Regions from separate parts of the Sporomusa rhizae genome, predicted to be linked through region 1. Evidence: riboswitches for the same ligand, from Rfam matches in the RefSeq annotation. Region 1 holds a riboswitch; each other region holds the start of a gene.
What was found. A riboswitch is a leader RNA that binds a small molecule or an ion and turns the genes downstream of it on or off. The one in region 1 is predicted to bind S-adenosylmethionine.

Region 1 (7,816 bases):
TGTCCTTGGCGGATTATGTAGTAATTTCTTTACCGCTCACGGAAGAAACCAAGAATAGAATCCGGCTTGAACACTTTGCCGCCATGAAGCGCACAGCTTATGTTTTTAACATTGCCCGGGGAAATATTATTAATGAAGCTGACCTCGTAGCGGCCTTAAACCAAGAACTAATCCAAGGCGCCGGTCTGGACGTGTTCGAGCAGGAACCGCTGCCGGAAACAAGCCCCCTTTGGGAAATGCCGAATGTTATTATTACACCTCACATTGCCGCCCTGTCACCCGCTTATTTGGACCGGGCCTTAAAACTGTTTGCCGATAATCTCGCCCGGTTCATTCAGGGTCGGGATATGATAAACATTATTGACAAAAGCAAAGGCTATTAATTAAGGCTGTCGGCAGTTTTTAAGAGGCTTAGCTCAGCCGGCTCTCCGGCTGCAGGCGCCTCGTGATGTTTGGCTATCATCTCTGTAATTTTTTCCGGCACGCCGGCGGCTCGAAGCATAGCCGCCCCGCGTGCCGCGTGATTGTAGTAGATATAGACGGCATGCCGCAGATTATCAATTTTGCTGCCGCGTCCCAGTCGCCCCCATTGTTTTGCCCAGTCGGGTGAAAACTTATCAAAAATAACGGTAAGAACTTTATCCGCTGTACTGACATCGCCTTTTACTTTACCAACATCATGTAATAGCGCACAAGTAATCAACAATTGACGGTCAATATCCTTGTGCCCGGCGGCCAGTTCAAGCGCCGTATAGGCTACATTTAAAGCATGCCGCTGATCAGGCAGGTTCATCTGCCAAAAGAAAGCGGCCTGTTCGTTATTTAAATACTTTTTAACGAAAGACCTATCTGCTTCCGTAATCCGGGCAGTGATTGCCGAAATAAATTGTTTTACACGTTTACTCAATATAGATCAATTCCTCATAGCCTTGCTCGCGGGCAGCAGCTTCCGCCTTTGCCTTGGGAACTGCCGACAATGACAGTTCAGCCTGCCGCCCCTCTTTCCGGCAGCGATTAGCAGTGGCAATGGCTTCGGCCAGCTTATTTTCGGCCCAGGCGACATAGACATCTTTACTGCGAACACTAACGCTAATTCCTTGGCGTTCCAGTGCCAAAAGCACCCGTTCAATGCCAAGGGCAAAGCCGGTTGCCGGACTATCAACACCGAATGCCGACAGCATGTTATCATACCGTCCGCCGCCACACAGCGGGAAGCCCAAGCCAGGCGTATAACCTTCGAATACCATTCCTGTATAATAATCAAAATCACGAATAATACCTAAATCAAAATTTACATAGCTATCCACACCATAGGCTGTTAAGAGCTTGCGGATGTCGGCAAGGTTACCCAGTGCCGTCCGGCTAAGTTCATTATTTGTTAGCTGGTATGCTTTATTCAGCATTTCGTCCCGCCCATGCAATACCGGAATCTGTTTTAGCAATTCTTGTGCTGCCGGGCTCAGACCACTTTGGTCTAAGAGCTCGCCCAGCCCTACCAAATCGCGGCTAACCATGGCATACTTTACTTTTTGCTGATATTTCGGACTCAGGCCGCTTTCTGCCATAAGGCCGTTGATAAAATCAACTTGGCCCAAACTGATTTGAAAATTAGTCAGCCCGGACTCCAGCATAGCTTCTACAGCCAGCGCCACAACTTCAGCATCCGCGGCCGGGTCAGGCGCTCCCAAAAGTTCAACGCCGGCCTGATAAAACTCGCACTGCCTGCCAGCCTGCGCCTGTTCATGTCTAAAGACGTTATTGAGGTAAAACAGCCTGATAGGCAGAGGAGTTTCTTTCAGCCTGGTGGCCACTACCCGGGCAATTGGAGTTGTCATATCCGGCCTAAGCGCCAAAGTCCGGTTGTTTTTATCAAAAAACTTAAAGACATGCTGTTGAATATCACTCCCTGTACCTACCGTCAGGGTTTCCATATACTCAAAGGTCGGAGTTACAACTTCTGCATAACCCCAGCGGGAAAAGAGTTCCGCCAGCGCGCCTTCGACAATCCGTTTCTGTTTGGCTTCACGCGGTAATAAATCCCGCGTGCCATACGGAATCTGAGGCACGAAATTATTATTATTCATAATTACACTCCATTCTGATCTGCCTGGTCTTCTTCCAGGCGCGCCAAAACTGTCTTATAGCCATCTGCCCCGTAATACAGACAGCGTTTAACTCGGCTGATCGTTGCCGTGCTGGCACCGGTTGCGGCAACAATGTCATCATAAATTACCCCTGCTTTCAACAGCCGGGCAACTTCCAGCCGCTGTGCCATCGATTTTAGCTCGCCAATGGTAGATACATCCTCAAAGAATTGGTAGCACTCTTCTTCGGTTTTCAATGATAAAATAGCGCGGAACAGTTGGTCGGTAATATCGTCTTTTAACTTAGGGTTTGCTGTCATACAGCTACGCCTCCCTGTACATACTTGTTATTACATAGCTTATTCGCTGTTTGCAGAATTTTTCCTTCTTTATTTCTTTTCTTCTTTATTTAATTAAAATACCCTAAAATAAACATTCCCACTTATTTGGCAAATAATACTATTTATTTTTTTGTTGACAGGTCTCTGAGCGCCATGTTAATATAAAGCTCAAGTAAATTACATATTGTTCATCAAGAGCTGGCTGAGGGAATGGCCCAATGACGCCGCGGCAACCATCGCAAACGCGAACGGTGCCAATTCCACAGGATTAATTCCTGGCAGATGAAGAACTGGACAACAAAGCCTCTTCGGACTGCCGAAGAGGCTTTATTTATTTCTGAAAGGAGGAGCACATAAAGTAATTTACATGCAATTTTAAGGAGGATTAATTTTTAATGAAAAAGTTTACTTTACTATTAATTGCCGCCATATTGGCTTTATCCGCTTTTGTTGCCGGTTGTGGCAGCAAACAACCAGCCGCTCCTGCTGCTTCAGATAAAACAACAATCAAAGTGGGTGCAACCGCTGTACCACATGCCGAAATTCTTAATGTGGTTAAACCGCTGTTAGAAAAAGAAGGCATCAATTTGGTTATCGTTGAGATGACCGACTATGTACGTCCCAATATTGCCGTAGCTGAAAAAGAGCTTGATGCTAACTTCTTCCAGCACATTCCTTATCTGACCAAATTTAGCGCCGAACGCAAACTGGATCTCACCTACACTGCCGCAGTGCACATCGAACCAATGGGTATTTACTCCAAGAAAATTAAAAACCTTAACGATCTGCAAAATGGCGCTCAAATCGGTATTCCTAACGACCCTACCAATGGTGGACGCGCATTAGCATTGCTAGCCAAAGCCGGAATTATTAAGCTAAAAGATGGTGCCGGTGTTAACGCTACCATAAAAGATATTACTGAAAATCCTAAAAACGTAAAAATCCGCGAACTCGAAGCTCCGCAACTGCCCCGCTCTCTTGACGATGTTGCCTTAGCAGTGATCAATACCAACTATGCACTTGAAGCCAAACTTGTTCCTACCAAAGACGCTCTGTTTATTGAACAAAATGACTCCCCTTATGTTAATATCCTTACCGTGCGCAAAGGTGACGAAAATCGTCCTGAAATCCAGAAGCTGACAAAAGCTCTGACTTCACCGGAAGTTAAGAAGTTTATCAATGACAAATATCAAGGCGCAGTAGTACCTGCGTTCTAATTGCAACAGGCTTGCACCTTTCTTATAAAAAGGAGCAAGCCTGTTTTATTATCTATTTTCTCTCTACTCCCAATTTTCCGGATTAAGTCCTGCCAGTTCAGGCAACACAAACTTTCCGTCTTTGCGAACCAGCTTGCCGTCAAACCAGATTTCTCCACCGCCGTAAGCCGGGGTCTGAATGCACACCAAATCCCAATGAATAGCCGATTTATTGCCGTTAAAAGCAGTAGCATAGGCATTACCGGGAGTAAAATGAAAGCTGCCGCTAATCTTTTCATCAAATAATATATCCCGCATTGGGTGATGAATATAGGGGTTTACCCCTAAGGAAAATTCACCAATATAACGTGCTCCCTCATCAGTATCCAAAATCTGATTCAAAGTTGCGGTATGATTGGCAGTAGCCTCAACAATTTTCCCCTTCTCAAACCGGAGACAAATATTATCAAAGGCCTTTCCCTGAGTAATAGTCGGGCAATTATAGGTTACAACACCGTTCACCGAGTCTTTGACCGGGGCGGTAAATACTTCTCCACACGGGATATTTCTCAGTCCACAGGATTTCATAACAGGGATTCCACTGATGGAAAACTCCACATCGGTCCCTGGACCGGTTATACGCACCTGATCGGTTTGTTCCATAAGTTTCACCAACGGTTCCTCAGCTGCTGCCAGTTTGGCGTAATCCATATTGCTGACTTTAAAATAAAAATCGGCAAATGATTCGGTGCTCATGCCCGCCATCTGTGCCATGGCAGGTCCGGGGTACCGCAATACACACCACTTGGTTTTAGCAATACGAACATCTGTATGTACCGGCTTCCACCAGTTTTGTTGGTATATCAGGGATTTTTCAGCTGGAATGTCAGACAGCTCATTTACATTGTCATAGGCACGAATAGCAATATACGCGTCCATGTTCTGCATTCGCACAGCTTCCCAACCAGCGATTAAGTCTATTTGCTCTTTATCACATTCAAATAATAATGCCCGCTGTAAAGCCTGGCTCTTGAAAGTTACAAACGGCATACCGCCTGCCTTATAGGCTTCAGATATTAATGCCCGGGCAAGATCTTGCCCGCCGTCAAAAACTTCAATAAGCAGTTTTTCTCCCTTTTGCAGACGAACCGAATAATTAATAAGATTAACCGCCAGTTTTTTTATTCTTTCATCCAACATATGAATTCCTCTCCTTTTTTTGTCAGGCTGCTGCCTTGCCGTCCCCGCCCGACTTCCAGTAAGTTATCTTGCTTTAACAAGTGCAAACGGTAGCGAAGCTGTTGTTCGGTTATATCCCATCCCTGGGTTCTCATTTGGCTAATTATATAGTTTCTGCCGACAGCATAATTGGCTTTTTTTATAGTCTGCAGAATCCCTTGCATTTCATGAATAAACCCCTTACTTACATACGACTGGTACATTGTTTCAAATTCATGATTATAAGCATCTGTAGCCACCTGACTATACTTTTCCTCTCTGTTAAACAACAAATGTTCAGTCAACACAACATCATCGACAATGTGGCCCAAGTACTGTATGACATTTTCAAGTTCTCGAATATTACCAGGCCAGCCATATTGCAGCATAATTTCGATGGCGCCCTGCGAAAACTGAAAAGCCGGTCGTTTAAGCTCATGACATACCCGTTTTATGAACTCCTGTATCAACAAAGGAATATCTTCTTTCCGCTTTCGCAAAGGCGGTATATATAGGGGAAGAACATTTAGACGGTAATAAAGATCAGCCCGGAACAATCCGTCTCCGACCATTTGCTCCAAATTACGGTTGGTAGCGGCAATTACTCTAATATCAATGGGAATGACACGGTTACCGCCAACCTTCATGATCTCCCGTTCCTGCAACACTCTCAATAACCGGTTTTGAATAAGCGGCGATGCATCGCCAATTTCATCCAGAAAAAGGGTCCCCTTATGTGCTTGCTCAAATAATCCTATATGACCACCTTTTTTTGCGCCGGTAAATGACCCTTCTTCATATCCAAACAGTTCACTTTCAAGTAACGATTCAGCTATGGCTGCAAAATTGACTCCGACAAATGGCTCCCACCGCCGTGGAGAGGCATTATGAATAGCCTGCGCAAGCAGTTCTTTTCCTGTTCCCGTCTCGCCTAATAATAAAACGGTGGTATTACTTTTAGCCATCTTTTCAGCAATGCCTGTCAACTTTTTGAATGAACTGCTTCTACCGGTAAGGTCATTGAAGGTATATTTAGCAAAAAGCCCCTTGTTGGTCAGCTTGCGGCGATAATCATGCTCCAATTTATTAATTTCGGATGCTCTGCGAAAAAGAATGAGATAGCCGAAGGTTCTTCCCTCAATGGTAATATGCGTTTTGCGGAAAAAGAAGGTTTGCCCCTCCCAGTTCATAACTTCTTCTCGCTCATAAGGCAATTGCCAGATAATTTGATAAAAGTGTGCAGGTATACAAGCTGAAGCCTTTTGATTGATAACATTTCGGCCTTGCAGGTGCAAAACATCCAACGCCTTGTGGTTGATACTGCGAATAATGTCCTCTTCATCAATAGCCAGCACACCGTCTTCAATCCTGTCAACAATGACTTCTAATTGCATGGAAAGAAGATTTGCTTTTTGAATTTCAACACTCAGTTCTTGGGTAATATAAAAAACAGATTTGACAAAACGTGAAGTTAATTTACGCAAATCAAGCATTCCGTAATTAAAATGTGCATAAATCTCAATCCATGTGGCTAAATCGATTACACGGGAGCCAATATCGATTACCTTGGGAATAGATGACGGCACAAGCTTAGCTTCACCAGGTGTAATAGCTATGGTAATGTCTTGAGGGTAAGTTGTCTCACCTGGATAATAGGGATAAAACTCCAGTTCAATACCCATTTCTTTTAACATGGCGATGGTCTCAAGGGCCCGCTCTTTACCATCGTTTACAAGCAATACTTTCATCCCTCGGGGGATTTCTAACATACTACGAATATTAGTATGGTTGATGCAACGTTGTGCCACAATTATTTTGGCATTTTCGGCAAGATAGGGCTTAATCGCCGGAATAAAAAGATCACTGGTGGTTACAATCAACGAATCTTGTGCAATAGGTAGATAGGCAAGTTGACTAATGATACGGCCTTCAATGTTAAAATCTTCCATCATATCAAGTTCATAGCATTGATCAATAATAGACTGGAGAGTATGGTCATGCCGGGTAATAATGGTAATTTTATTTTTGTCCATAGACTAAACTCCCCCGATTATGAAAAAGTTGCTTATCGTAGCGATTGAATCCTATTACTTGGAATAAAGATGACAAGCCACTTGATAGTCATTGGTAAAACTGGTCATTTGCGGCCTAACCGCCTTACATACATCCATAGCTTTGGGACAACGAGGTGCGAAAACGCACCCTTGGGGCGGATTGGCCGGAGAAGGTACATCTCCTTCCAGAATAATGCGTTCACGTTTCGCAAGCGGATCGGCTAGCGGTATAGCAGACAATAGCGCCTGCGTATAAGGATGACGCGGATTTGCATATAGCTGCTCGGCCGAACCAAGTTCCATCATTCTTCCCAAATACATAACGCCAACCCGCTTGCTGATATGCCGAACTACCGACAGGTCATGAGAAATAAATAAATAGGTAAGGCCCAACTTTGCTTGTAAGTCCTGCAATAAATTTATGATTTGCGCCTGGATGGATACGTCCAGGGCAGAAACTGGCTCATCGGCAATAATTAGCTTGGGCTGCAGAATAAGCGCACGGGCTATTCCTACCCGCTGCCGCTGACCACCGGAGAATTCATGGGGATAACGCCTCCCCTGCTCAACTGTCAAGCCGCAAAGTTCCAGCGTCTCATTTACCTGGCGTGTTATTTCCTGCTTATCTGACACTCCGTGAGCAGGCAAAGCTTCACCAATAATATCAGCAACCGTCCTCCGAGGATTAAGTGACGCATACGGATCCTGAAATACCATCTGGATGTCTTTTCGTTTCCGGCGCATCGCCTCCCGGCTCAGTTTTGCCAGATCGACACCATCAAAGCATACTTGACCGCCCGTAGGTTCCAGCAAGCGTAGAATGGTTCTGCCTGTCGTAGATTTACCGCAGCCGGATTCACCGACAATACCTAAGGTTTCACCCTGATAAACCGAGAAAGATACATCATCAACGGCTTTTACAT
Region 2 (7,816 bases), 2.8 Mb from region 1:
TCATAACGATTCTCTATTAAATCATTAACAAAATTTGGACTTATACTAAAGCCTTTACCTAAAAAGTTGGCTATTGTCCGGCCATTTAAAGAACGCTGCCATAAGTCGGGGCCAAAAATTATGTTTTGAAAATTTTGGACAGGCTGAGTGACTGGGGCTAACGCTACCCGGCCGGCAATAGCGCTGTCTTCATGACTAAGCACAATCAAGCCGCCTAAGCTGTGCCCTAAGAGATAGATTGGCAGGCCTTCAAATTCGGGCAAGCTTTTTACCCAGGCTATGACATTTCGCAAATCGGTTTGCCAATTTTTTATTGTAGTATCTGTGGCAAATTCACCATCACTTTCGCCGGAACCGCTAAAGTCAAAGCGAATGGCGATGAGACCTGCGGCCTCAATGGCATTTGCTATATGTAGCATTAGCTGATTGGTGCCGACTTTCTCACTGGTAAAACCATGGCAGCAAATGACGACAGGGGTCTGTGTTACGGTAAAACTATGCGTCTGGATCATAGCAGACAATTTGCGGTGTTGGCTTACTATCCATTCATGTTTTTTCATTCATAATCTCCTCCTCAAATAACTAAAGGCTAAAAAGCGACTTGTATCACTTTTTAGCCTTTAGTTCTCTAATCAGCTATATATTAAGTTTAAAAAAAGGCTAGAGCATAGTTATTTTAAACTATCTTTAGCCTTCAGTTCTCTGATCAGCTTTACCGGTATTTACTATTTTTCATTATGCTAACACTACCTGGGGGTATTGTCAAGAAAAAAATCTTAGCCCAGCTTCCACACTGCTTGGGCAATTTTACTCAAGTCCTTGGGCCAGTAACAAGCAGGGGTAAATTATTTTACCTTCTTTCATTTTACGCAAGCGCTTGTGCTAAATCGGTAATAATATCTTCCACATCTTCAATACCGACCGACAAGCGCAGCAGACAGTCGCTAATGCCTAACCGCTCTCTAATGTCAGCCGGAATGTCGGCGTGGGTCTGTATTGCAGGGAAGGTAATTAAGGATTCGACACCGCCCAAACTTTCAGCAAATTGGAGGACCTTTACCTTGCGCAGTATCTCACCAGGCAGGAGGGGGTGGTTTATTACAAAGGACAGCATGCCGCCATACCCGGACGCCTGGGCGTCTTGAATTTTTTTACCGGGGTGGTCTGCCAGGCCGGGATAATACACTTTATTAACACTGGGATGGGTGGTAAGCCATTCGGCGACAGATAATGCGTTTTTTTCGTGTTGACGCGACCGAACTGCCAGCGTCTTGAGACCGCGGAGCAGTAGCCAGCTATCCTGAGGTCCGAGAATCGCGCCGGTGGCGTTTTGGATAAAACCGATTTTTTCGCACAGAGCTGGATCTTTGGCAACGGCTAGGCCGCAGATAACATCATTGTGCCCGGCTAAATATTTGCTGCCGCTATGAACGACAATATCGGCGCCAAGCGCCAAAGGTTGTTGGAAATAGGGGGATAAGAAGGTGTTATCAACAATAGTATGAATAGGATGGGAGCTATACTTACGGGCTATAGACGTAATAGCCCGGATATCGGCAATTTTCATCAGCGGGTTGGTAGGTGTTTCAAGCAATATAGCTTTAGTGGCAGGCTGTATCGATTGGCGCACATCTTCAAGATTGCCGGTATCGACAAAAGTAGCTGTCAAGCCGAATTGGCTAAATAACTTGTCAAGAATGCGATATGTCCCGCCATAGCAGTCTTCGGTGATAATAAGATGATCTCCTGGCCGGTATAACATAAGTATTGCCGTAATGGCGGCCATGCCTGAGGAAAAAGCAAAACCGGCATGTCCTTCTTCCAGAACGGCTATAGCTTCTTCGACTGCTTGGCGGGTGGGATTTTGGGTGCGGGAATAGTCATAGCCGGTACTACGGCCAAGCTCGGGATGACGGAAGGTTGCTGTCTGATAGATAGGGGTACTGATGGCTCCGGTAGTCCTGTCAGTTACCAGGCCGGCATGGACAATTTTGGTTGCTAATTTCATATAACCCAACTCCTTAATTTATTATGACAATAACGACAAAAACGGCTCTTCCGTAAGAAGAGCCGTCTGCTAAACATAATCACTCATCTTCCGGATTGCTCCGCTGGATTTAGCACCTTGCATAAATGCTGGTTGCTGGGTGTCATAGGGCCAGTCCCTCGACCACTCTTGATAAGTTCGATATTATTTTTAATTTTTAATGAATATTATTTTGACACAATCAATAAAGTTTGTCAATAATTATTTACTAGGCCCTATCCCCTGTGTTCCTCTAACTTTTATGCCGGGCACTAACTACTTTCATTTGTTCAACAAGTAACTTAATTATAATGCCTAAAGTGATGTAAGCGGGGAAAGAATGGAGATTTGTCCACTTTATTGGGACATAAAAGCCTGATTTAACTAATATAGGTTCCATAATAAAACTAAAAATACCCGATAAGACGCAGATTGCTGTGATGAAAGATCTCCAGGTTGCGCAATATTGATAGATAAGTGAATAGATTACTGGAAGCATCATATAATCGATAGCGGTTGAAGGTGGAAAGACAGGTATCAAATTATCTTTACTCCAATAGGCTGTGAGAATGGGTAAGCCACACGAAAATCCTCCCATTTATCTTTATGCAAAAGGCTGAAATACTTGGAAAACAAGTGTTTCAGCCTTTTTAATTGCAGGATAGGGGAATTAGCTAAGTAATCGCAGCCATTATAGTAATTCTTTACATAGGTTTTACATAATTGTAACATTAAGGTTTTTTCCGGGTGCTATACTGAAAGCAAAATCCAGAGGGGGAGGAAGTACATAAAGGTGAAGAAAAATATCCTAAAGATAATAGCTATGGGATTGCTCAGTACCATGCTGCTGGCAGGCTGCGGAGCTCCTGGTTCCACAGGAAATTCGGCGCCGAATGGGAAAAAGGTAAAGATTGAATACTGGCATTGTAATGCAGAGACTCAGGGAGGAAAAACAGTAGAACAACTTGTTAGCGAATTTAATGCCCAGAGCAAAGACGTAGAGGTTGTGGCACGATACAATCCTGATATGTACAAGGGCTTAATGCAGAATCTGCAGGCGGAGGTTGCAACCGGAAAATCACCGGCCGTAGTACAAATTGGCTGGGCATTTTTGGATTACTTTTCTAATAACTTCAGCTATGTTGAACCACAGAAAGTAATTGATGAGAACTTTCCTGAGGATAAAACCTTTTTGCAGGATAATTTTTTGCCCAACGTATTAGGGCTTGCTAAAAACAGCAAAGGGAGTCAGGTAGGTATTCCTTACTCCTTGAGCACTCCGGTGCTTTATATTAACAAAGATCTTTTGCGGCAGGCCGGTCTGGATGAAAACGGGCCAAAAACGTGGGAAGAGTTGATTGTATTTGCTAATACCATTAAAGAGAAGACAGGAAAATACGGTTTTTATATGCAGGAGCCTGCCGATAACTGGGCGCAACAGGCACTTATGGAAAGTAACGGTGCAAGAATGATGACAAATGGCAAGGCAAGTTTTGCTTCTGAAGAAGGTATTCAAGCGTACGAGGCTTATGCAGATATGGTCGCCAATAAGAAATCCGCATTACACATTTCCTGGGGTGAGGGCGTACAGTCTTTTATTAATGGTAATGTAGGCATGTTATATACAACAATCGCCCAGCGTGCAAACATTCAAAAGGGTGCTTCTTTTGACGTTGCAGCAATAAATTCGCCGGCATGGCAGGGCAAGCCGAAGAGACTGCCGGCAGGCGGCTGTTTCCTGGCTATTACCGCTAAGACGAAGGAAGAACAGAAAGCAGCATGGAAATTTGAAAAATTCCTGTATAGCGTTGAATCCATGGCGGCCTGGACTAAGGGTACGGGATATGTGCCGCCGCGTAAAGATGTTGCCACAGCTGAGAACGGATTAAAGAACTTTTTGGTTGAAAATAAAATGATGGCCGCTGCAACGACACAGATGGATGGCGTAGTATCCTGGACTTCTTTTCCGGGAGATGCAGGTCTTCAGGCCGAGCAACTTCTTCTTGATGTAAGGGACCGGATTTTGAACGGCAGCATTTCAGCGCGAGATGGGCTGACGCAAACGCAGGCAAAGATTAATGAACTGCTGAAATAAAAGAAGATCGGGAAGAACAAGTCCGGGTAATCGGTGAATAGGCCCGATGAAAGCGCAGGGAATAGAGGAAAGAACGGTGGCCTAAGAATATATTCTCGAGCCACCGTTCTTTTTAATGGTTGAGATAAGACAATAAAGAGGGTGAAGAAAATAGATAAAAAACAAGTATGGCATAAATTCATTAACAGCAACACTTTGATCGCTTATGGGTTAATTCTGCCTTCTTTACTTGTTTTTTCCGTGTTTATGTTCTATCCGCTTTTTTATACGATCTACTTGAGTTTGTTTGATTGGAATATGATTAAACCGGTAAAAACCTTTGTTGGCAGTCAGAACTATATTGCCTTGTTTCAGGATCCTTTAACCTATACGGTGCTGAAAAATACCCTGGCCTATATTGTGATTTTGCTGCTCTTAAATTGGGCGGCTCCGTATGTCTTAGCTTTTATTCTATCATTTGTGATTAAACGGGGGCGAACGTTTTATAAAAGTGCGTTTTTCTTACCCAGCGTCATTTCTCTTGTGGTTGGCTCCATTTTATATTTATGGATATTAAATCCTGTCTCAGGCCCGGTTGCCATTGTTGCCAAGTTTTTTGGAATTACCATACCGATATGGAGTAAGACTCAGGGGCTGGTCATCGCTGTACTAAGTATCATTACCACCTGGAAAGTGTTTGGCTATAATTTTATTGTCCTGTTTGGCGGGATTGGCGGTGTGCCCCAGGAGGTCATTGAGGCGGCCCGGCTTGATAATGTACCGCTCTACCGGATTTTTTTTGATATTGTAGTACCCATGAGCGGCGCCACAGGCATCTATGTATTCATCATGACCATCGTCCAGGGTCTGCAATATGTTTTTACCCCTATCAAGGTGGTTACGCAAGGTGGTCCTGATAATGCAAGTTCCAATGCCATTTACAATGTTTTTCAAGAGGCATTTACACTCTATCACACCGGTTATGCTTCCGCCTTTGCCATTGCTACCATGGCTCTGTTTATAACTCTGTTGATTTTGGAATTCAAGTATGTGGAGAAAGGCATTCATTATGAGAATTGACAAAGAAATCAAATGGCACACACTGCTCTGCTGCGCGTTAGTCTTGTCTCTGGCGCCGATTGCTTTTGCTCTTTCAAGCTCCTTTAAGGAACTAAGCGAGGCATACAGCAACGTATTTGGCTTTCCGCAGCATCCGACATTCAGTAATTATGTGCAGGTGTTCTCACGGCTGCCTTTGCTGCAAATTACCACCAATACGTTTTTGATCGCCGTAGCGGTCACGATTTTTAAAACGGTTACCAGTACATTGGCGGCCTATTCTTTTGTATATTTGGATTTCAGGGGAAAAAATGTCCTGTATTTTATTTTAATTAGCACCATTTTCATTCCTTTCACCGTTACAATGATCCCTAACTACCTGACTATATCCCAACTTGGTTTCAGGAACAATATCATCGGTGTCGTTCTGCCACAGCTCAGTGATGCTACCGGCATTTTTTTGATCAGGCAGGCGATGCGGACTGTACCTCGATCACTGATTGAGGCAGCACGACTGGATCAGACAGGGCACTTAAGGATTTTGGGTGATATTGTATTTCCATTAGTTAAACCTGCGGTTGTTTCCAGTGGAATTATGTTTTTTATTAATTCCTGGAATGAGTATGTTTGGCCGGTCTTAATTCTAAAAGATAAGGCAAATTTCACGCTGCCTCTGGCGTTGCAGCTTTTTATCAGCTCTGAAGGCGGTACTGATTTCACGATCGCCATGGCGGTGTCGGTTATCACTATGATCATTCCTTTGGTGCTCTATATTATTTTCCAACGGTATATTATTAGCACGTTTACTTCTTCCGGTATTAAAGGATAGTATGAAACTCTTGCAAAAGGAGGGCAGGTAAAATATGAAGGAAATTGTTTTTGATAATGTATGTAAGGCGTATGGTAAAACAAAAGTCATAGAAAGCCTGAATCTTAACATTAATCCTGGCGAGCGCCTGATTCTTTTGGGTGCATCCGGCTGTGGGAAATCGACAACTCTGCGGTTAATTGCCGGATTGGAGGAAATTACCTCCGGCAACTTATATATGAATGGACAACGGGTCAATGATGTATCCAGTGGTGAGCGGAATGTGAGCATGGTTTTTCAGAATTATGCCCTATATCCGCATATGACGGTAGCCGACAATATCACCTATGGACTGAGAATACAAAAGTTGCCGAAGGAGGAAATCAACAAAAGACTCAGATCTGCATTGGATATGCTGGAACTTAACGGATTTGAGGGGAGAAAGCCCAAAGATTTGTCAGGAGGACAACGCCAGCGGGTAGCATTAGCGCGGGCAGTGGTGAAACGAAGCGACTTCTTACTGCTGGACGAACCGCTTTCTAATTTGGATGCCCAGCTTAGAGGTCATGCCAGAAAAGAGTTAGTCAAGATTCATCAGACCTACCATCAAACTTTTGTTTATGTAACGCATGATCAGGTTGAGGCCATGACCGTTGGTGAGCGGATCGCACTAATGCATGAAGGTAAGTTGCAAATGATTGACACTCCCTACAATGTGTATAACCGGCCGGCCAACGTTTTTACCGCCAAGTTTATCGGTTCACCGTCAACCAATATTTTCGAGGCGCACTATGCTGAGCGGTCGATTATCGTCGGCAAACAAAGTGTCAAATTGCCTGAACTTTGGAGTGCTCATCTTGGGAAAAATGGCTGCCGGGAGTTTTATCTGGGAATTCGACCGGAACATATCCGATTGGAACGGGAAAAGACAGATAACATGTTTGTTGGAACTGTTAAATATGTTGAAGAGTATGGCAACCGTTGTGGCGTTTATTTTGATATTGAGGGCAACGAAGTTGTTGCGATCTGTGATAGGACTGAACTTAAACCAGGCAATCGTGTGTGCTTTGGGCTTGCGGCCGATAAAATTCATGTATTTGATAAGCAGACTACGATCAATATTGGTTATCCGGAGGTATATTGTGAACATTTTTATCAGTACCAATCTGTATGAGCCGGAACAATTGGCAGAGATTTTTACCTTAATGAATAAAATTGACGACTGCTCAGTAGGCATTGAATTGTTTCCGGAGTGGCAGAGTGAAGTGTTTTGCCAACAGCTTGCTGCACAAATGAAAAATTTGCAGCAGTATCCGATTTCGCTGCATGGTCCCTATTATTGCACCGAGCATAGCAAGGCCGAGGGAACGGAGGAATATGCCAGATCGATGGATTACTTTCGCCAAACGCTGGGACTGTCTAAACGGCTAAAAAGCCGGTATATCGTGTATCACCACAATAATTGCCGGGTGGAAGCGGAAAGCAGGCAGCGCATGGTAAAATCTTCTACAGAGAATCTCGCGAAACTTAGATACGAAGCGGAACGTTTCGGTGCGCGGATTGTAGTCGAAAATGCAGGTGTGCTGGCCAGAGGCAACATGTTATTTAATGAAGAACAGTTTATAGAAATGGCTGATAGCATACCTGATGATATTCTGTTGGATATCGGTCATGCTCATGCCAACGGTTGGGATTTGGTCCGGGTGATGAAAAAGCTGGCCCATAAGATTATTGCCTATCACGTGCACAATAATGATGGACATGATGATAATCACAATAGCATTCTCAATGGAACACTGGATTTTACGCAGTTTATGGCCTGTTATCGACAGTATACACCGCAGGCGGA
Region 3 (7,816 bases), 1.8 Mb from region 1:
GCTGCCTGTATTACAGGCAGCGGGAGAAGATTTACCGTTTGCGGATGCCTGCTTTGAGGGCGGTATAGCCGAGTGCAGTCTGTCGGTTATGCAGGACCCTGCGAAAGTGCTGGCGGAGTTTAGCCGGGTGCTTGTACTTGGAGGAAAACTGGCGATAACTGATATTTATGTACCTGATTCAGAGAATACTTCCGGTTTTTTTTATCGCCGCCAACTGCAAAAAATGCTGGCGGAAGCCGGTTTCACGGTTATTACTTGGGAAGATCAATCCGCTTGCCTGAGGGAATTTGTTGCCAGCTATATTATGGCGGATGGAGACAGGCAAGAGCTTTGGCAATGTGTATCTGCCGGAACAAAGGCAGGATATTTTTTACTTGTGGCTGAAAAATTGCAAAGGGAAGGATGAACTATTTTGGAGGAAAAAAAATGTCCTCGCTGCAATACAGAAATAACCAATAATGCTCCCTTGTATCAATGTTGCCGTTGCTTTACCGTTTATTGCAAAAATTGCGAAGATACCAATGAAGGGCGGAACTGTCCAAAATGTAAAATGGGGCCGCGATTAATACTTTCATCAGGAAAGTAAAAAGCAGGGGGGGAATAGAGTATGAAAGAAGAAACAGATTTTTTGGATATTATTGAGGCGGACTGGGTAATTGTCGAAGTGGCTGATAAAAATACCGGAAAAAAGTTTAGGAGAAATCTGCCGGTGAGATATTTAGAAACTGATAACGGTGTAACATTATTTGGCGAAACCCTTGATGGCGAACCGTCCGAAATTAGCTTCTTATCAGACGCTGCGTTGGCCAAAATTAATGACTTGATGGGAAAAGGCCCTGATCACAGCCGTTGTGAATCAAAGGGATCAGATGGTGTTCCATAAGCTGTTGTCCATTCGTGAGTATTAGCGAAATATCGGGCTGGAGGCGCAAGGTAGGGAAAATCCTGAGCTAATACGGGTTATGGCCGGATTAAATGGGGGACAGGGCTTTGCGGTAAGACCTGCGATGCTTGACCGGCGGGGCTTGCCTGATTGGCCGAGCCGAAGCAATTCTGTCGGCTAACGGATTTTCTTTTACCGGTAAGCCGGGTGAATAACCTGCAGCAGCATTGGCAAAAAAATTGGGAGGATGTGTATGAAACAGATCTATCAAAGTGTGGTTCAACTGCTTGCGACCGGTGAGAGCATTGTGCTGGCTACTATTTTTCATAGTTCGGGCTCGGCGCCGCGCGCGGCAGGAGCAAAGATGATTGTTCGTGCCGATGGTTCGATTATTGGCACAATTGGCGGTGGACGGTTGGAAGCCGAAACTATTGAACTTGCCCGGAGCGTTCAGATAAGCCGTCAATCATTGATCCAGCCTTTTGATTTGACAGGCACAGATGCTGCCGGAGCAGGAATGATCTGCGGCGGTGAAGGTGAAATCCTGCTTGGTTATCTTGATGCATCCAATGCCGGCAACCGGCAGGTTTATGAGGGTATTGTCGCTGCAATAGATAGCGCGCAGAAAGCATGGCTTATCACAGAGCTAACCTATAGGCAGGAGAACAGGCAGCAAAGGCAGCAATGTCTTGTTACCAAAGACGGCACTGTTGTTGGCAATTTTCAATGTGAACCGGCGTTTATGGAAAAAATGAAAACAGGACCGGCTAAAATTTCTATTCATGCTGATGCTGCAGAAGGCTGGAAATTTATTGTTGAGCCTATCCGGATAATTGGCGTTGTGTATTTATTTGGGGCAGGTCATGTTTCACAGCAGATTGCCAAGTTAACAGATATGGTAGGGTTTGTAACAGTAGTAATTGACGACCGCCCGGTTTTTGCCAATAAGGAGCGGTTTCCGCAGTCCGAAGTAATGGTTGTGGATAATTATCAGTGTGTGCCAAAACTTCCTATTAACCAAGATAGTTATCTGGTCATTGTGACCAGAGGCCATTTACATGACGGGATCGTACTGGAGCAAGCGCTCAAAACGGAGGCTTGTTACATTGGGATGATTGGCAGCAGAACCAAGCGGGATTACTTATATAAGGAGCTACAAGCCAAAGGAGTCAGTGCGCAAAGCTTACAGCGGGTCAATTCGCCGATAGGTATTAATATTGATGCCGAGACTCCGGAGGAAATAGCGGTTAGTATTGTTGCCGAATTAATAAAAGTAAGGGCGGAGCGAGAACGATGTCTAGCGCAAGGATAGTAGGGCTAATTGTAGCCGCAGGCTACTCTTCCCGCATGGGGACATTCAAACCGTTATTGCCGCTAGGAGGAAAAACAGTAATTGAAGTGGCAGTAGACAGTCTGCGAATGGCAGGGGTAGCAGATATCCGGATTGTAGTGGGGTATCGGTCGGCTGAGTTATATCCTGTATTAGACCAATTGCAAGTTGATATTATTGAGAACCCCAAATACTCACAAGGGATGTTTTCTTCTGTGGTTGCCGGACTAAAAACCTTTGCCGGCGATGCGGAGGCATTCTTTTTACTACCAGGAGATACTCCGGTGATAAGAAGACATAGCATTAAAGACGTAGTGCGTGAGTACCGCAAGACTAATGCTGCCGTGGTCTATCCGGTTTTTAACGGAGAACGCGGCCATCCGCCGCTTATTAACGCCACGTGTTTTGACCGAATCCTAAGTGGCGACGGAGCTGACGGACTTCGCGGTATTCTTAATGAGTATGAAGCTGACAGCGTAGATGTGCCAGTGGCAGATCAAGGAATATTGCTTGATATGGATACTATGGAGGATTTTAATCAGCTTACTTGTTTTTATCTGCGGCGCCACATACCGACGTATGACGAATGTCTTGCCATATTGAATAAGCACCAGGATGACGATAGGGTATTGCAGCACGGGCACATGGTTGCTGAGATCGGCAAAAGTTTAGCCAGTCATCTTAACTGTGCGGGGCTAAGTCTCAGTACGGAATTGGTATATACTGGCGGTCTTTTGCATGATTTGGGCAAGGGAAAGCCTAATCACCCTAAGCGTGGGGAACGCTTGCTAAGGTGCAAGGGATTTTCCGAATTGTCCAGTATCGTTGCTTCCCATATGGATATGGAACTAAAGCCGGAGTGTGCCATTGACGAGGCAGCATTAGTGTTTTTAGCCGATAAATTAGTTCAGGGTACCAGGCGCGTGTCGTTGTCGGAACGTTTTACTCCGGCATTGGATCGATTTGCTGGTAATCGCGAGATCATTGATGCCATTTCCCGAAGAAAGAGGACTGCGGAAGTTATTTGGAATCAGGCAGCAAGCATTTTGGGGATGCATTTAGATGAGATAGTATTCTCAGCAAATAATCCGTAGGGAAGGATTTTACTATATTTCTAGAATAGATGTTTATTCAGCAAACTGCTTACAGGGAGAGGTAGCGATGCAATGGATAGGGCTATAGAGCAGAAGGAAATAGCGCTTTCGACAACCCAAAGTGTATGTCCCGAGTGTTTGAAGCGGATTCCGGCAGTGAGGGTGTTAAAGGGTAATAATGTCTATTTGAGAAAAAACTGCCCGGAGCATGGCGAGGTTCAAGTCTGTGTGTGGGAAGGAGAGCCTGGGTATCTTGATTGGGTTAACCCGCAGATCCCATCGTCACCAGTGGCATGTGCAACCCAAGTCGACAAAGGCTGCCCGTTTGACTGCGGTCTATGTCCGGAGCACCGTCAGCAAACCTGCTGTGTGTTGTTGGAAGTAACAAATCTATGCAACCTGCACTGTCCGGTTTGTTTTGCCTCTGCTTCAGAGAGCTGCAAGGAGGAGCCTGACTTCAAGGTTATTGAGGGCTGGTACCGAATGCTAATGAATAGTGGCGGCCCGTTTAACATTCAGCTATCAGGTGGCGAACCAACTATGCGTGATGATTTGCCGGAGATTATAGCTTTGGGCAAAACGCTAGGTCTGGTTTTTTTCCAGGTTAATACCAATGGTTTACGTTTGGCGGCAGATGAACAATATGTAGAGAGATTAAAAGCCGCCGGTCTCAACTGTGTCTTTTTGCAGTTTGATGGGATAAGCGACGATGTCTACCTAAAACTGCGAGGGCGGGCACTATTTGACCTCAAAAAAAAGGCAATAGAGGTTTGTGCGGCACATGACCTTGGGGTGGTACTTGTACCGACTCTGGTTCCTGGTGTAAACGACAGTCAGTTGGGTGATATTTTGAAATTTGCCATAAGAAACATGCCGATAGTCAGGGGTGTCCACTTCCAACCTGTAAGCTATTTTGGGAGATATCCCGAAGAGCCTGACGACAGTGGCCGTATTACGCTTCCTAGGGTGCTTCGTGAAATTGAAAAACAGACAAACGGGCAAATGAAAGCAAGTGATTTCCGTCCGCCAGGTGGCGAACATGCCCATTGTTCTTTTCACGCTAACTTTATTTTAATGCCGGACGGGCAAATAAAACCGCTTAAACAAGATTCGGCGAGCGGTTGTTGCTGTCAGGGTAAGCCGGCAACAGAGGGGGCAAAACGCGCCAGGCAGTTTGTTGCCAGGCAATGGTCAGCTCCGAAAATTGGTACTAAGTGCAAGGATCAATTAACTCAGGCGGGTGTTGGAAATACAGCCAGTCTTGATGCATTTCTAGAACAGGTGAATACCTATACGCTTGCCGTTTCGGGGATGGCATTTCAAGATGTATGGAACTTGGATTTGGATCGATTAAAACAATGTTTTATTCATGTAGTCGGGCCAGATAACCGGCTGATTCCGTTTTGCGCCTATAATCTCACTAACCGTCAGGGCGCACCGCTGTATCGGAAGAAACTAGGAAAAGACAGTATAATATAAAAACCAAAAGATGTTATGTTGACACGGAATGATAAACATGATAATATATATAACTGTCGTCGGTAATACAATTTACGCCTCGGTAGCTCAGTCGGTAGAGCAGAGGACTGAAAATCCTCGTGTCGACAGTTCGATTCTGTCCTGAGGCACCATTTAAGCGGAAGTAGCTCAGCGGTAGAGCATCGCCTTGCCAAGGCGAGGGTCGCGAGTTCGAATCTCGTTTTCCGCTCCATTTTTTTTATGGCGACATAGCCAAGTGGTAAGGCACAGGTCCGCAAGACCTTTATCCCCTTGTTCAAATCAGGGTGTCGCCTCCAAATAATGCCGGGGTGGCGGAACTGGCAGACGCAACGGACTTAAAATCCGTCGGAAAGAAATTTCCGTACCGGTTCGATTCCGGTCCTCGGCACCAATATTAAAATAAGTTAGGAGCTGTCTAAAGGCAGCTCATTTTTATTTTTTTGTAAAAAATATGCAAACATGTTGAAAGGTAACTACAGTTCAGTAAGGGTTAATGTTTTGTACCGGGTTCTTTATTAATTGGTTTTGGCTTGGTTGATATATTGACATTTTCTAGATGTTCGTGATAAAATTTATTCAATTTAAAAGAGCTCTTATCAAGAGTGGTCGAGGGACTGGCCCGATGACACCCGGCAACCGGCAGTTTACTGCAGTGGTGCTAAATCCAGCAGGAGTAATCCTGGCAGATAAGAGGAAGGTGTAGACACAGGCCCCTTTCCTCGGAAAGGGGCTTTTTATATTTTCCTCTTGAGCAAGTAAGAACGACTAAGGTTTGTGCCCTTGTTCTAAAGAATTGGCGCAAACAAAGTCTTTTCTTAGATTTACGAAAAGAGTATGGCCATTTGGAGGTGCTGTTTACAATGAGTACTGTTACCCTGACGCGCGAATTAGCGCAAAAAAATGTTCCGGAGAAAAAACATAAGCAACTGCGAATGTGCCAGATCAAACGAATGTCGCCGATGGCAGCCATGTCTAATGTTAAATCGATACTAATAGATGATTCTGGAACAAACAAGGAATTTCAGGTTTCTTATGACAGGAAGATTGCGCTTGTTTCCTTTTTCAATTCTACGCCAGATAACGGTGCTGGAAAGATAGCGAGTGTTTTAGAGTCTGTTGCCGGCTATGGAGCTGTCCTGGATATGGTGTCTATTCAGCCGCACCAAGTGAGTTTTGTAGTCCAGGGAGCTTTTTTAACAAAAGTTTGTGAAGGGCTGGAAAAGCTACAGTATAAGCCTGAGGTTATTGACGATTGTGTTAAAGTTGCGGTACAAACCAAAAACGGACATTCGCTGTTAAATGCAGTAACGGTGGTAGCGGCAGGCTTAGCGCAAGCCCATATTCCCATATTGCGTTTAACTGAATCGTATGGGCTGATTGAAGTTCTAATCAAAAGCAGCCATATTCAGCAAGCCCAGCAGGTTTTAACAGAAAGAAGTGGTTTCTTTGGACACTAAGGAGCAGGAAGAAATGAGAGGAGATCATTCGATGACGGATAGAGGTAAAGGATACAACGAACATAATGAAGTCGGCAGCTTGGCCCCAAGAGAAGAGGCGGGGAATGAAGTTGTTATTATTATTCGTGATGGCAAAGTAGTAACATTTATTCAGAAAGATAGAAATGTGCCGCTCGAAGGCATGTATGGCGACGGAATTTAAATTTCAGAGAGCATCTGTTTAAAGGGACAACAGATGCTTTTTTTTATTAGGATAAAGACTTATGGCATAGCAAATTCGTTTAAAGACAGCTTAAATTCTTTGCAAGAAATGCTGCAAAAAAATATTTCCACGCTAAAAACACAAGGAATTTTCCAAATTGTGTAGAATAACAATATTTAAAATTAAAATTCAGAACGATGTTCGGTATAACCGAACGTAGGCTAGTGAGGAAGAAATAAATTGAGCCAGAATATATCAAGTAATACTGAAAAAAGCAAATACTTAGTTGCATCCGTTGACCGGGCTATCGAATTGCTTTTTATCCTCGAGGGTTCATCGCGCGAAATGGGCGTTACCGAATTAAGCCGGGAGCTCGGAGTGCAAAAAAGCACTGTACACAATTTATTGCAAACCTTATTGGCAAGAGATTTTGTCCGGCAGACCGATACCGGACACTATACCTTGGGTTTTCGACTGATGCCGTTAGGCTTAGCCTGTACAGAACGGCTAAATATCCGCAAGATCGCCTCCCCATACCTTAAAGCTTTGGTGGAAGAAGTTGATGAAGCTGTCTTACTGGCCGTATTATCAGCCGGGCGCCTGACCATTGTGGATAAATTTGAACCAACTCGGCCTGTTTTCATCATTCCGTGTTTTGATTATTGTAATACATTCCATAGTACGGCTTTAGGCAAGGTTTTCCTTGCCTATAATACTGATGAGTTTATTGAAAAAGTGCTTTGCCAGGCATTACCGCAATACACCGCTTGCACCATTAATGACAGACAGGCGCTTACTGAGGAAATTGTTAAAATAAAAGAGCAAGGCTATTCTGTGGCGAGCAATGAGACCATGGAGGGTGTTACTTGTATTGGAGCGCCAATCCTTAATGCCAACGGCAAAATTGAGGCAGCGATTACTGTTTCGGGAACTACGGCTTGTTTCGACAAAGAAAAGTATGAGGCAGTTGCGCAAGTCATGAAAGAAAAGGCAAGATTAATTTCCCAAGAGTTAGGGTATCGTGGTTATTTATAGCCAAGACATACTAGTTTAGACGGAGGGGAATAATGGATATTCAGCGAGAATATCGAGCAAAACTTACGGTTGCCGAGCAAGCAGTCAAAATGGTAAAATCAGGACATTGGGTAGATTACAGTTTTGCGACTGCCCAGCCTATTTTGCTGGACAAAGCATTAGCGGCGCGCACAGGGGAGCTTTGGGATGTCAAGATACGTGGCGGCTTAATTTTAAATCCCTTGGCGGTGGTTGAGGGCGATCCATCAAGAAAACATTTTTGTTATAATAGTTGGCATTTTAGTGGCTATGAACGCAATTTAAGTGATCAGGGGT
Region 4 (7,816 bases), 1.0 Mb from region 1:
ATCATCGGCAAGTAACTGCTAATATTCGTTAGTCCAGGCAGACTAACGACCCATAGCCCATAAGTGGAAATGGTTGCAATACATAAACTAAGAAGAATTAAAGCTAAAAATAAACGTTTTCGGGGTCTTTGGACTACTTCGATCATTTACAGCCACCTTCTATTCAAGCATATTACCTACGGTTAAGCAGTAGCCGCAAACACAATCACTGGCCTTCATCCTGCGTTTTGATTCCGGCTGTACTTCTTGTATTTCAACTGTGCCTTTGCCTGTTTCAACAACAAATCCATCTTTGGTCATTTGAATGATGCGTCCAGGTTCGGAGCACACAGCTGATTCGTCATATATTCTAGTTTTCCAGATTTTTAACGATTTATTTTGATATTTACAGTATGCTACCGGCCAGGGGTTCAGTCCGCGAACTAAGTTATGAACAGCTATTGCTGGCTGATGCCAGTTAATGCGCTCTGTATCGCGGCAGAGCATCCGGGCATAAGTTGCCTCTGCGCTATTTTGCGATACTCGCGGCGCATTTCCGTCCGCCAGTTGTTGTAACGTATCTGATAACACGGAGGCTCCAACATCTTTTAACTTATCATGTAAGCTGCCGGTAGTATCTGATGGTAAAATGGGTATTTCGGCTTTTAAAATCATATCACCGGTATCCATACCTACATCCATATACATTGTAGTAATACCGGTTGCTGTTTCACCGTTTATAATGGCCCAATGAATTGGCGCTGACCCACGATAGTGAGGCAATATCGAGGCGTGTACATTTATACAACCATAAGGTGGTAAGTCTAAGAGTTTCTTAGGTAAAAGCTGTCCAAAAGCAACAACAATTATAATATCCGGCTTTAAAGCGGCTATCTGCTCAAAAGTGTTATCGTTCTTGATACTGGCAGGTTGCAGTACGGGTAAATTATAAGATAATGCGGTTTCCTTAACGGGTGAATAAGCCAATTTTTGACCGCGTCCTTTTGGCCGGTCTGGCTGCGTTACTACCGCCGCTATTGGATAGCCTTCTTCAACAAGCATATCTAGGCAAGGAACAGCAAAATCTGGTGTTCCCATAAATACTGTACGTAGTTTTTTCATTGAGATTACCCCTTGTGAACGGTTTTTGCGAGTTCTATGAATAGAATACCATTTAAATGGTCTATCTCATGCTGAAGAGCTCGCGCAAGAAGACCAGAACCGTTTACTCTGAATTTTTTTCCTGAGCGATTAAGAGCTTCTACTGTTACCGAAGCATAGCGTTCCACTTCGCCATACATGCCTGGGACACTTAAGCATCCCTCAGTATCTGTTTCAGAGCCTTCTTTACTAACAATTTCTGGATTAATGAGTTCAAGTAGTCCCTCACCAATATCTATAACTACGATACGAAGGGAAACCCCTACCTGCGGAGCGGCTAATCCAACACCATCGGCAGCATACATGGTCTCCGCCATGTTGTCGAGCAGTTGTTTTATTTTACGGTCAATTTTTCCTACAGGGGCGGCAATTTCTTTAAGAACTTTATTGCCAGCCTTTTTGATATCCATTGTTGGCATTATGATATACCTCCTCTTACCTCCGGCCATTAGAAAAATTTTACCACAATTTACTCGGTCATAAAAGTATTTAAGCAACTCAAAGCACATTAATAGGATCTACATCGACAATTATGTCTTTGCGGCTGATTATATCTACATCAGTAAGTTTTAGGGTTACATTGGGCAAATCTGTTGTTTTAATTAAAATATTAACCCGAAATATATCTTTTATTTTATTTATTGATGCCGGGAAAGGTCCTACAATAGAGGAATCGACACCGGTAAGTATTTGTGCTAATTCCGACGCTAATAGATTTGCGTTACGGTGGACAATTGTTTCGTCATTGGCTTGTACCGTTATTTTCAACAAATGAGTAAAAGGCGGATAGTTTAATTGACGGCGAAATGTGATTTCGCTTTCAAAAAACTCTTGGTAGTTATGTGCCGCCCCGGCTTGAACTGCATAATGCTCAGGATTATAAGTCTGCATAACTACTCGGCCAGCTTTCGCGCCACGGCCGGCACGACCTGCCGCCTGGGTTAACAAGGCGAAAGTTTTTTCCGCCGCCCTAAAGTCTGGCAGGTTTAGAGCTGTATCGGCTGAGATTATACCAACAGCCGTTACATTAGAAATGTCATGACCTTTTGCTACCATTTGCGTTCCTAAAAGTATGTCATAGCTTCCGTTTGCAAAAGCTGACAGAATTTTATCATGGGCCATTTTACGTGAGGTAGTATCCTGATCCATGCGAATGATTTTAGCTGTTGGAAATAACAAATTGAGAGACTCTTCCACCTTCTGTGTACCAGTACCAAAGTATCGGATATATCTACTGCCACATTCCGGGCAAGTGTCAGGTATTGAGTGGCGCTCCTGGCAGTAATGGCAGCGTAAAGTATTTCCCGATGTGTGATATACGAGTGAGATGTCGCAGTGTCGGCACTTAAGTACATGACCGCATTCACGGCAGAGAACGAACGTTGAGTAGCCACGCCGGTTTAGTAAAATTACAGCTTGTTCTTTATTGGCCAATGTTTCTGCCAGCATTTCCTGTAATGGTGGTGAGATAACACTCCGACGCCTTTGGGCTAGTTCTTGACGCATGTCAACAACTGTGACTGCCGGCATCGGGACGTTATCAATCCTTTTGCGCATCGGAAGTAACGTATGTTTACCGTTAAGGGCCTGATAGTAAGTTTCGACCGCTGGTGTAGCGCTGCCTAATATAACTACCGCACCGGCAAGTTTGGCACGGATTAAAGCTACTTCGCGGGCATGATAACGTGGTGATTCTTCTTGTTTATAGGTAAATTCATGTTCTTCATCTATGATTATTATGCCCAAATTATTTACTGGCGCAAATAGGGCCGAACGAGCACCAATAACGATACCTGCTTGACCTAATTGTAAACGGCGCCATGCATCGTGCCTTTCTCCGACTGACAATTTACTATGCATAACAACAATATCGTTACCAAATGCGGCCTGGAAGCGTGCAATAATTTGGCTGGTAAGGGCTATCTCCGGTACTAGCACAATAGCTTGCCGGTTAAGCCGGCGTGCCTCGGCTACAGCGTTGATATAGACCTGTGTTTTACCACTGCCGGTAACACCATGAAGTAAAAAAGATTTATGTGCTTGTGCGCAAATCAGAGGAATGATTGCTTTAAGCGCATGTTCTTGTTCTTCAGTCAAAGTTATTTTTGTTGCTGACTTGCAGAGAGTATCATAGCTATTGCGGAATACTTGGGTAGTACGAATTGTGATTAGACCCTGGGAAGCTAGCTTCTTAATGGTGCTTGGGGTAATATTTAGATCGCGCAGTTGCGCTGTTGTAAGCTCATTATTATCGATAAGTGCATGTAACAACCGGCGTTGAGCCAGACAGGTTTTTGGTAATTGTTGCTCAGTTAGGGCCGCAACCTCCCTGCCGACAGCCAAATTTACAATAGTGGTGGTATTACTTTTTCCGCGTTTATTAACTGTATCAGAATGAACGATAAGTTTGTGTTGTAAAAAAAATTTTAGAATGGTATTTGTGTTTTCAGACAGTTTAACGAGTTCAGTGAGTGTAGCCGAACCCTGGTTATAAATATAACTAAGTACAGTACTATATTCTACTGGCTTATTTTCTAAGATAACAGCTGCCTGTTCAAAATCTGCCTCATCAGGAGCTTTGTATGCTTTTTGTGTTCTTATTCCCGACTGGCCAGGTACAAACAAACGCAGTGCTTCTCCTAGTGAACAAAGATAATACGTGCTTAGCCATTTGGCAGTTTCAATCATATTAGTATTAAACCAAGCATACGTATCAAGTACATCAAGAATGGTTTTTAAGCCTTCGGGCCTTTCGGCGGCTAAGGCAATAACAAATCCCTCTACTTTTCTATTGCCAAATGGTACAAGTACGCGCCAGCCCACATCAACACCCTGAAGATGCGGAGGAATAAGATAAGAAAAGGGCTTGTCAATGCTGCGGGTGGGAATGTTGACAATTACTTGAGCTATATTTGACATTTTTTCACCTAAGCGTTTTTCATTGTATATTGTATAAACGTAGACTTAGCCGCTCGCCTGTGCCCGTAAGGGTATAACTCCCACTTGGAGAAGCGGAAGTCTTAGAGCGGGTTAGTCATCGGATAAAGAGAAGGGGACTAATACAGTCCCCTTTTTTTAACTAAGTATATATTCGCTTTTAAACGTCAAATACCTGCTACCGGTTTTTCGGGGTAATGAGCGGCTATTTCCCAATCAAGCCCGGTGTCCATTGGCAAACGTTTGAAAAAACGTTTAATCCGGCGCTTTCGTAGCGGTGAAAAATGGAGCTTCATAAATTAGACTCCTAGCTTTGAATCGAATAACCAAGCGACTGTAATGTCTCTTCGATGTAGCCGCTAGAAGTTACAGATTCATCATGGCTGACCGCTACTTGTTTGGAAGCCAGATCTACCTTTACTGACGAAACGCCATGAAGGTGGGACAGCGTATGCTCAATACGGTCTCGGCAATGGTCGCCTTTGAGGCCCCCGACACGGTAAACCGACTGTTTAGTCTTATTTTGTATAGCCAATGGAATACCTCCTTTTTACTGATAAGTGTCCAGCAATGTTAGTATTACCAATGGCTATTAATTAATAAGTTTATATATTAGCTTCTTTGCGAAGAATTTCGGCTTTATCAGTATGTTCCCATGGTAAATCTACATCAGTACGTCCGAAATGTCCGTAAGCGGCTGTTTGGCGGTAAATAGGACGTCTCAGATCTAATGTTTTGATGATTCCGGCAGGTCTTAAGTCGAAATGTTTGTTAATCAGTTCGACAATTTTAGCTTCCTCAATTTTTGCAGTGCCAAAGGTTTCTACCATGATAGATACCGGGCGGGCAATGCCTATCGCGTAAGCCAACTGAATTTCGCATTTATCTGCTAGTCCGGCTGCAACTACGTTCTTGGCAACATAGCGGGCTGCATAAGCTGCCGAGCGGTCAACTTTTGTAGGATCTTTTCCGGAGAATGCGCCGCCGCCGTGACGAGCCATGCCGCCATAGGTGTCGACAATAATTTTACGTCCAGTCAAGCCAGCATCACCTTGGGGACCACCCACAACGAATCTGCCGGTTGGGTTAATATAATATTTGGTTTGTGCATCTAATAATTCGGCCGGGACAATTGGGACGATTACTTTAGCAATGAGGTCTTTTTCAATTGTTTCGCGATCTACTTCAGGGCTATGTTGGGTTGAAACTACAATGGTATCGATTCTTACAGGCTTACCATCTTCATATTCAACAGTAACTTGTGTTTTTCCGTCTGGCCGCAGATAAGTAAGTTCACCACTTTTGCGCACTTCTGACAAGCGTCGAGCCATTTTATGCGCTAATGCAATTGGAAGCGGCATGTACTCAGGGGTTTCATTAGTGGCATAGCCGAACATCATACCCTGGTCACCAGCGCCGATGGCTTCAATGGTGTCCATATCGCCTTGTTTAGCTTCGAGTGCTTTGTCTACACCCATTGCGATATCGGCAGATTGCTCGTCGATAGAAGTTAATACACCGCAAGTTTCGCTGTCAAAACCGTATTTAGCACGGGTATAACCGATATTTTTAATGGTTTCACGGACAATTTTAGGAATGTCTACATAGCAGTTTGTAGTAATTTCACCTACTACATGGACAATACCTGTTGTGACTAAGGTTTCGCAAGCTACCCGGGCTTGCGGGTCATGAGCTATAATTGCGTCAAGGACGCTGTCGGAAATTTGGTCGGCAATCTTATCAGGATGGCCCTCTGTTACAGATTCAGATGTAAAGAGTACACGTTTTTTTTCCATTAAATATTTTCCCTCCTATTTTTTCATTGCAAAAAAAGAAAACCTCCTGCAAGGGAGGCGTGATCTGTTCACTCCCATCTTGCGTTTTATCGCCGGAATTGGCACCGTTTTTAGCATAAACTAAAATGGTTGCCGCGGTTTCATCGGGCCAGTCCCTCCACCAACTCTTGATGAGTATAGCATATGCAATTTTCACACCAAAAAAATTCTAAACGAAATATAAAAAAAAATCAAGTAGATTTTGTCATCATTGCATAAATTTTGTCTATTAAAATCTCAGCAACCTGCTTTTTACTAAGTTGTGGCAATTCTTCAATGTCACCATTTTTATGTATGAGTTTGACAATGTTGGTATCTATATTAAAACCAGCTCCAGGTAAGGTAACATCATTGGCAACAATCAGGTCAAGATTCTTTTTAATTAGTTTTTCTCTGGCATGAACCAGGAGGTCTTGTGTTTCGGCTGCAAAACCGATAAGAAGTTGGTGCGGTTTCTTCTTTTCTCCAAGTTCACGCAAAATATCGGGGTTTTTAATCAAAGTTATTGTTAGTGTATTATCGCTTTTCTTTATCTTTTGTTCCGATGGCAACTCTGGTCGATAATCAGCTACTGCGGCTGCTTTAATTACTATATCAACATTGTCAAATTCAGCTAAAACAGCGTCTCGCATTTGAGCGGCTGTTTCTACTCGTTTAACTGTGATTCCTGGCGGGACGGCGAGATTTGACGGACCGGAAACGAGTAGAACTTCTGCTCCTCTTACTGCGGCTGCTTCGGCGAGAGCATAACCCATTTTGCCGCTGGAACGATTTCCAATGTATCTTACGGGATCAATTGGTTCACGCGTTCCGGCAGCGGTAATTAGTACCCGTTTACCTGATAACTGTTGATTGTTTTTCAGCAGTTCAAGAACTTTTTCAACAATAATCGATGGTTCTGGAAGTCTGCCTGGTCCTTCTACGCCACAGGCTAGCATACCGGAAGCCGGTTCTATTATATGATAACCGAGTCCCGCCAGTTTAGTTAAGTTTTGCTTGGTAATGGCATTTTGGTACATATTGGTGTTCATGGCGGGTGCTAAGACTACCGGTGCTGTTGTAGCCATAACAGTAGTAGAAAGCATATCATCGGCAATACCATTTGCTATTTTACCAATAACATTAGCAGTTGCCGGGGCTATCAGAAATATATCGGCACGAGTAGCTAGCGCAATGTGCTGTACATTCCAGGTTTTTGGTTCTTCCCACATATCTGAAACTACCGGATTTCCGCTAATTTCCCGGAACGTCAAAGGCGTAACAAATTCTGTGGCCGCTTTAGTCATAATAACATGGACGTTGCAATTTGCTTTTTTAAGACGGCTGACAATCTCGACCGCTTTATAGGCCGCAATGCCGCCCGTAACTCCGATAACGATGTTATGACTAGAATTCATTGACTTTTACTTGATACCGGTTTTGGTACGCTCATAGGTAATTTTACCTTGTGCTACCTCTTCCAGAGCGATAGTTACCGGCTTATTGGACTTTGATTCAGCAAGCGGCTGCTGGCCATCCATAATTTCCCTCGCGCGTTTTGCGGCTAACACTACCAATGTGTATTTGCTATCTACCTTTTCTACTAATACATCTAAAGATGGATTAATCATAACGTCTCTCCTTACTTATTATTTGGAGGTGCCAAGTGCTCGTTTCACGTACAATTTGTTTGACAAAGGCGGGAGATTAAATCGGAATTACGGTCTGCCCGGTGTTTTTCGGCAGTAATAATTGTTTCGATTTTTTGTACAGCTGTTTCCACTTGATCGTTTACCACGATGTAATGATAGTTCTGTGCTTGAGTAAGTTCACCGCCGGCACAGTTTAATCGTTTTTTTATAGTTTCCAAACTATCGGTTCCACGTTTGTGGATTCTGTCAGCAAGTTCATCCAATGAAGGCGGA

Region 2: another riboswitch for S-adenosylmethionine. It lies ahead of SRRS_RS02965 (PLP-dependent aspartate aminotransferase family protein); the one in region 1 lies ahead of SRRS_RS17465 (MetQ/NlpA family ABC transporter substrate-binding protein).
Region 3: another riboswitch for S-adenosylmethionine. It lies ahead of SRRS_RS08670 (hypothetical protein); the one in region 1 lies ahead of SRRS_RS17465 (MetQ/NlpA family ABC transporter substrate-binding protein).
Region 4: another riboswitch for S-adenosylmethionine. It lies ahead of metK (methionine adenosyltransferase); the one in region 1 lies ahead of SRRS_RS17465 (MetQ/NlpA family ABC transporter substrate-binding protein).

The regions. Positions count from the first base shown of each region.
Region 1 is NZ_CP156925.1:3,684,347-3,692,162, forward strand. Features, by position in the region: gene SRRS_RS17445 (D-2-hydroxyacid dehydrogenase) at 1-383, shown strand, start outside; gene SRRS_RS17450 (HDIG domain-containing metalloprotein) at 380-907, opposite strand; gene hisZ (ATP phosphoribosyltransferase regulatory subunit) at 900-2,084, opposite strand; gene SRRS_RS17460 (YerC/YecD family TrpR-related protein) at 2,087-2,404, opposite strand; SAM riboswitch class I at 2,611-2,714, shown strand; gene SRRS_RS17465 (MetQ/NlpA family ABC transporter substrate-binding protein) at 2,821-3,642, shown strand; gene SRRS_RS17470 (aminopeptidase) at 3,706-4,821, opposite strand; gene SRRS_RS17475 (sigma 54-interacting transcriptional regulator) at 4,803-6,872, opposite strand; gene SRRS_RS17480 (ABC transporter ATP-binding protein) at 6,927-7,816, opposite strand, start outside.
Region 2 is NZ_CP156925.1:649,457-657,272, forward strand. Features, by position in the region: gene SRRS_RS02960 (alpha/beta hydrolase) at 1-560, opposite strand, end outside; gene SRRS_RS02965 (PLP-dependent aspartate aminotransferase family protein) at 866-2,008, opposite strand; SAM riboswitch class I at 2,089-2,186, opposite strand; gene SRRS_RS02970 (ABC transporter substrate-binding protein) at 2,820-4,121, shown strand; gene SRRS_RS02975 (carbohydrate ABC transporter permease) at 4,263-5,180, shown strand; gene SRRS_RS02980 (carbohydrate ABC transporter permease) at 5,170-5,988, shown strand; gene SRRS_RS02985 (ABC transporter ATP-binding protein) at 6,023-7,141, shown strand; gene SRRS_RS02990 (sugar phosphate isomerase/epimerase family protein) at 7,110-7,816, shown strand, end outside.
Region 3 is NZ_CP156925.1:1,932,534-1,940,349, forward strand. Features, by position in the region: gene trsM (DVU_1556 family methyltransferase) at 1-406, shown strand, start outside; gene SRRS_RS08630 (hypothetical protein) at 608-883, shown strand; gene SRRS_RS08635 (XdhC family aldehyde oxidoreductase maturation factor) at 1,137-2,195, shown strand; gene SRRS_RS08640 (DVU_1551 family NTP transferase) at 2,177-3,307, shown strand; gene trsS (radical SAM (seleno)protein TrsS) at 3,380-4,786, shown strand; tRNA gene SRRS_RS08650 (tRNA-Phe) at 4,863-4,938, shown strand; tRNA gene SRRS_RS08655 (tRNA-Gly) at 4,944-5,018, shown strand; tRNA gene SRRS_RS08660 (tRNA-Cys) at 5,029-5,103, shown strand; tRNA gene SRRS_RS08665 (tRNA-Leu) at 5,110-5,198, shown strand; SAM riboswitch class I at 5,398-5,500, shown strand; gene SRRS_RS08670 (hypothetical protein) at 5,668-6,264, shown strand; gene SRRS_RS08675 (hypothetical protein) at 6,296-6,466, shown strand; gene SRRS_RS08680 (IclR family transcriptional regulator) at 6,707-7,501, shown strand; gene SRRS_RS08685 (acetyl-CoA hydrolase/transferase family protein) at 7,534-7,816, shown strand, end outside.
Region 4 is NZ_CP156925.1:2,671,193-2,679,008, forward strand. Features, by position in the region: gene SRRS_RS12435 (DUF116 domain-containing protein) at 1-146, opposite strand, end outside; gene fmt (methionyl-tRNA formyltransferase) at 160-1,101, opposite strand; gene def (peptide deformylase) at 1,107-1,559, opposite strand; gene priA (primosomal protein N') at 1,639-4,059, opposite strand; gene SRRS_RS12455 (hypothetical protein) at 4,245-4,373, opposite strand; gene SRRS_RS12460 (heavy-metal-associated domain-containing protein) at 4,385-4,612, opposite strand; gene metK (methionine adenosyltransferase) at 4,683-5,873, opposite strand; SAM riboswitch class I at 5,945-6,050, opposite strand; gene coaBC (bifunctional phosphopantothenoylcysteine decarboxylase/phosphopantothenate--cysteine ligase CoaBC) at 6,104-7,309, opposite strand; gene rpoZ (DNA-directed RNA polymerase subunit omega) at 7,316-7,522, opposite strand; gene gmk (guanylate kinase) at 7,567-7,816, opposite strand, start outside.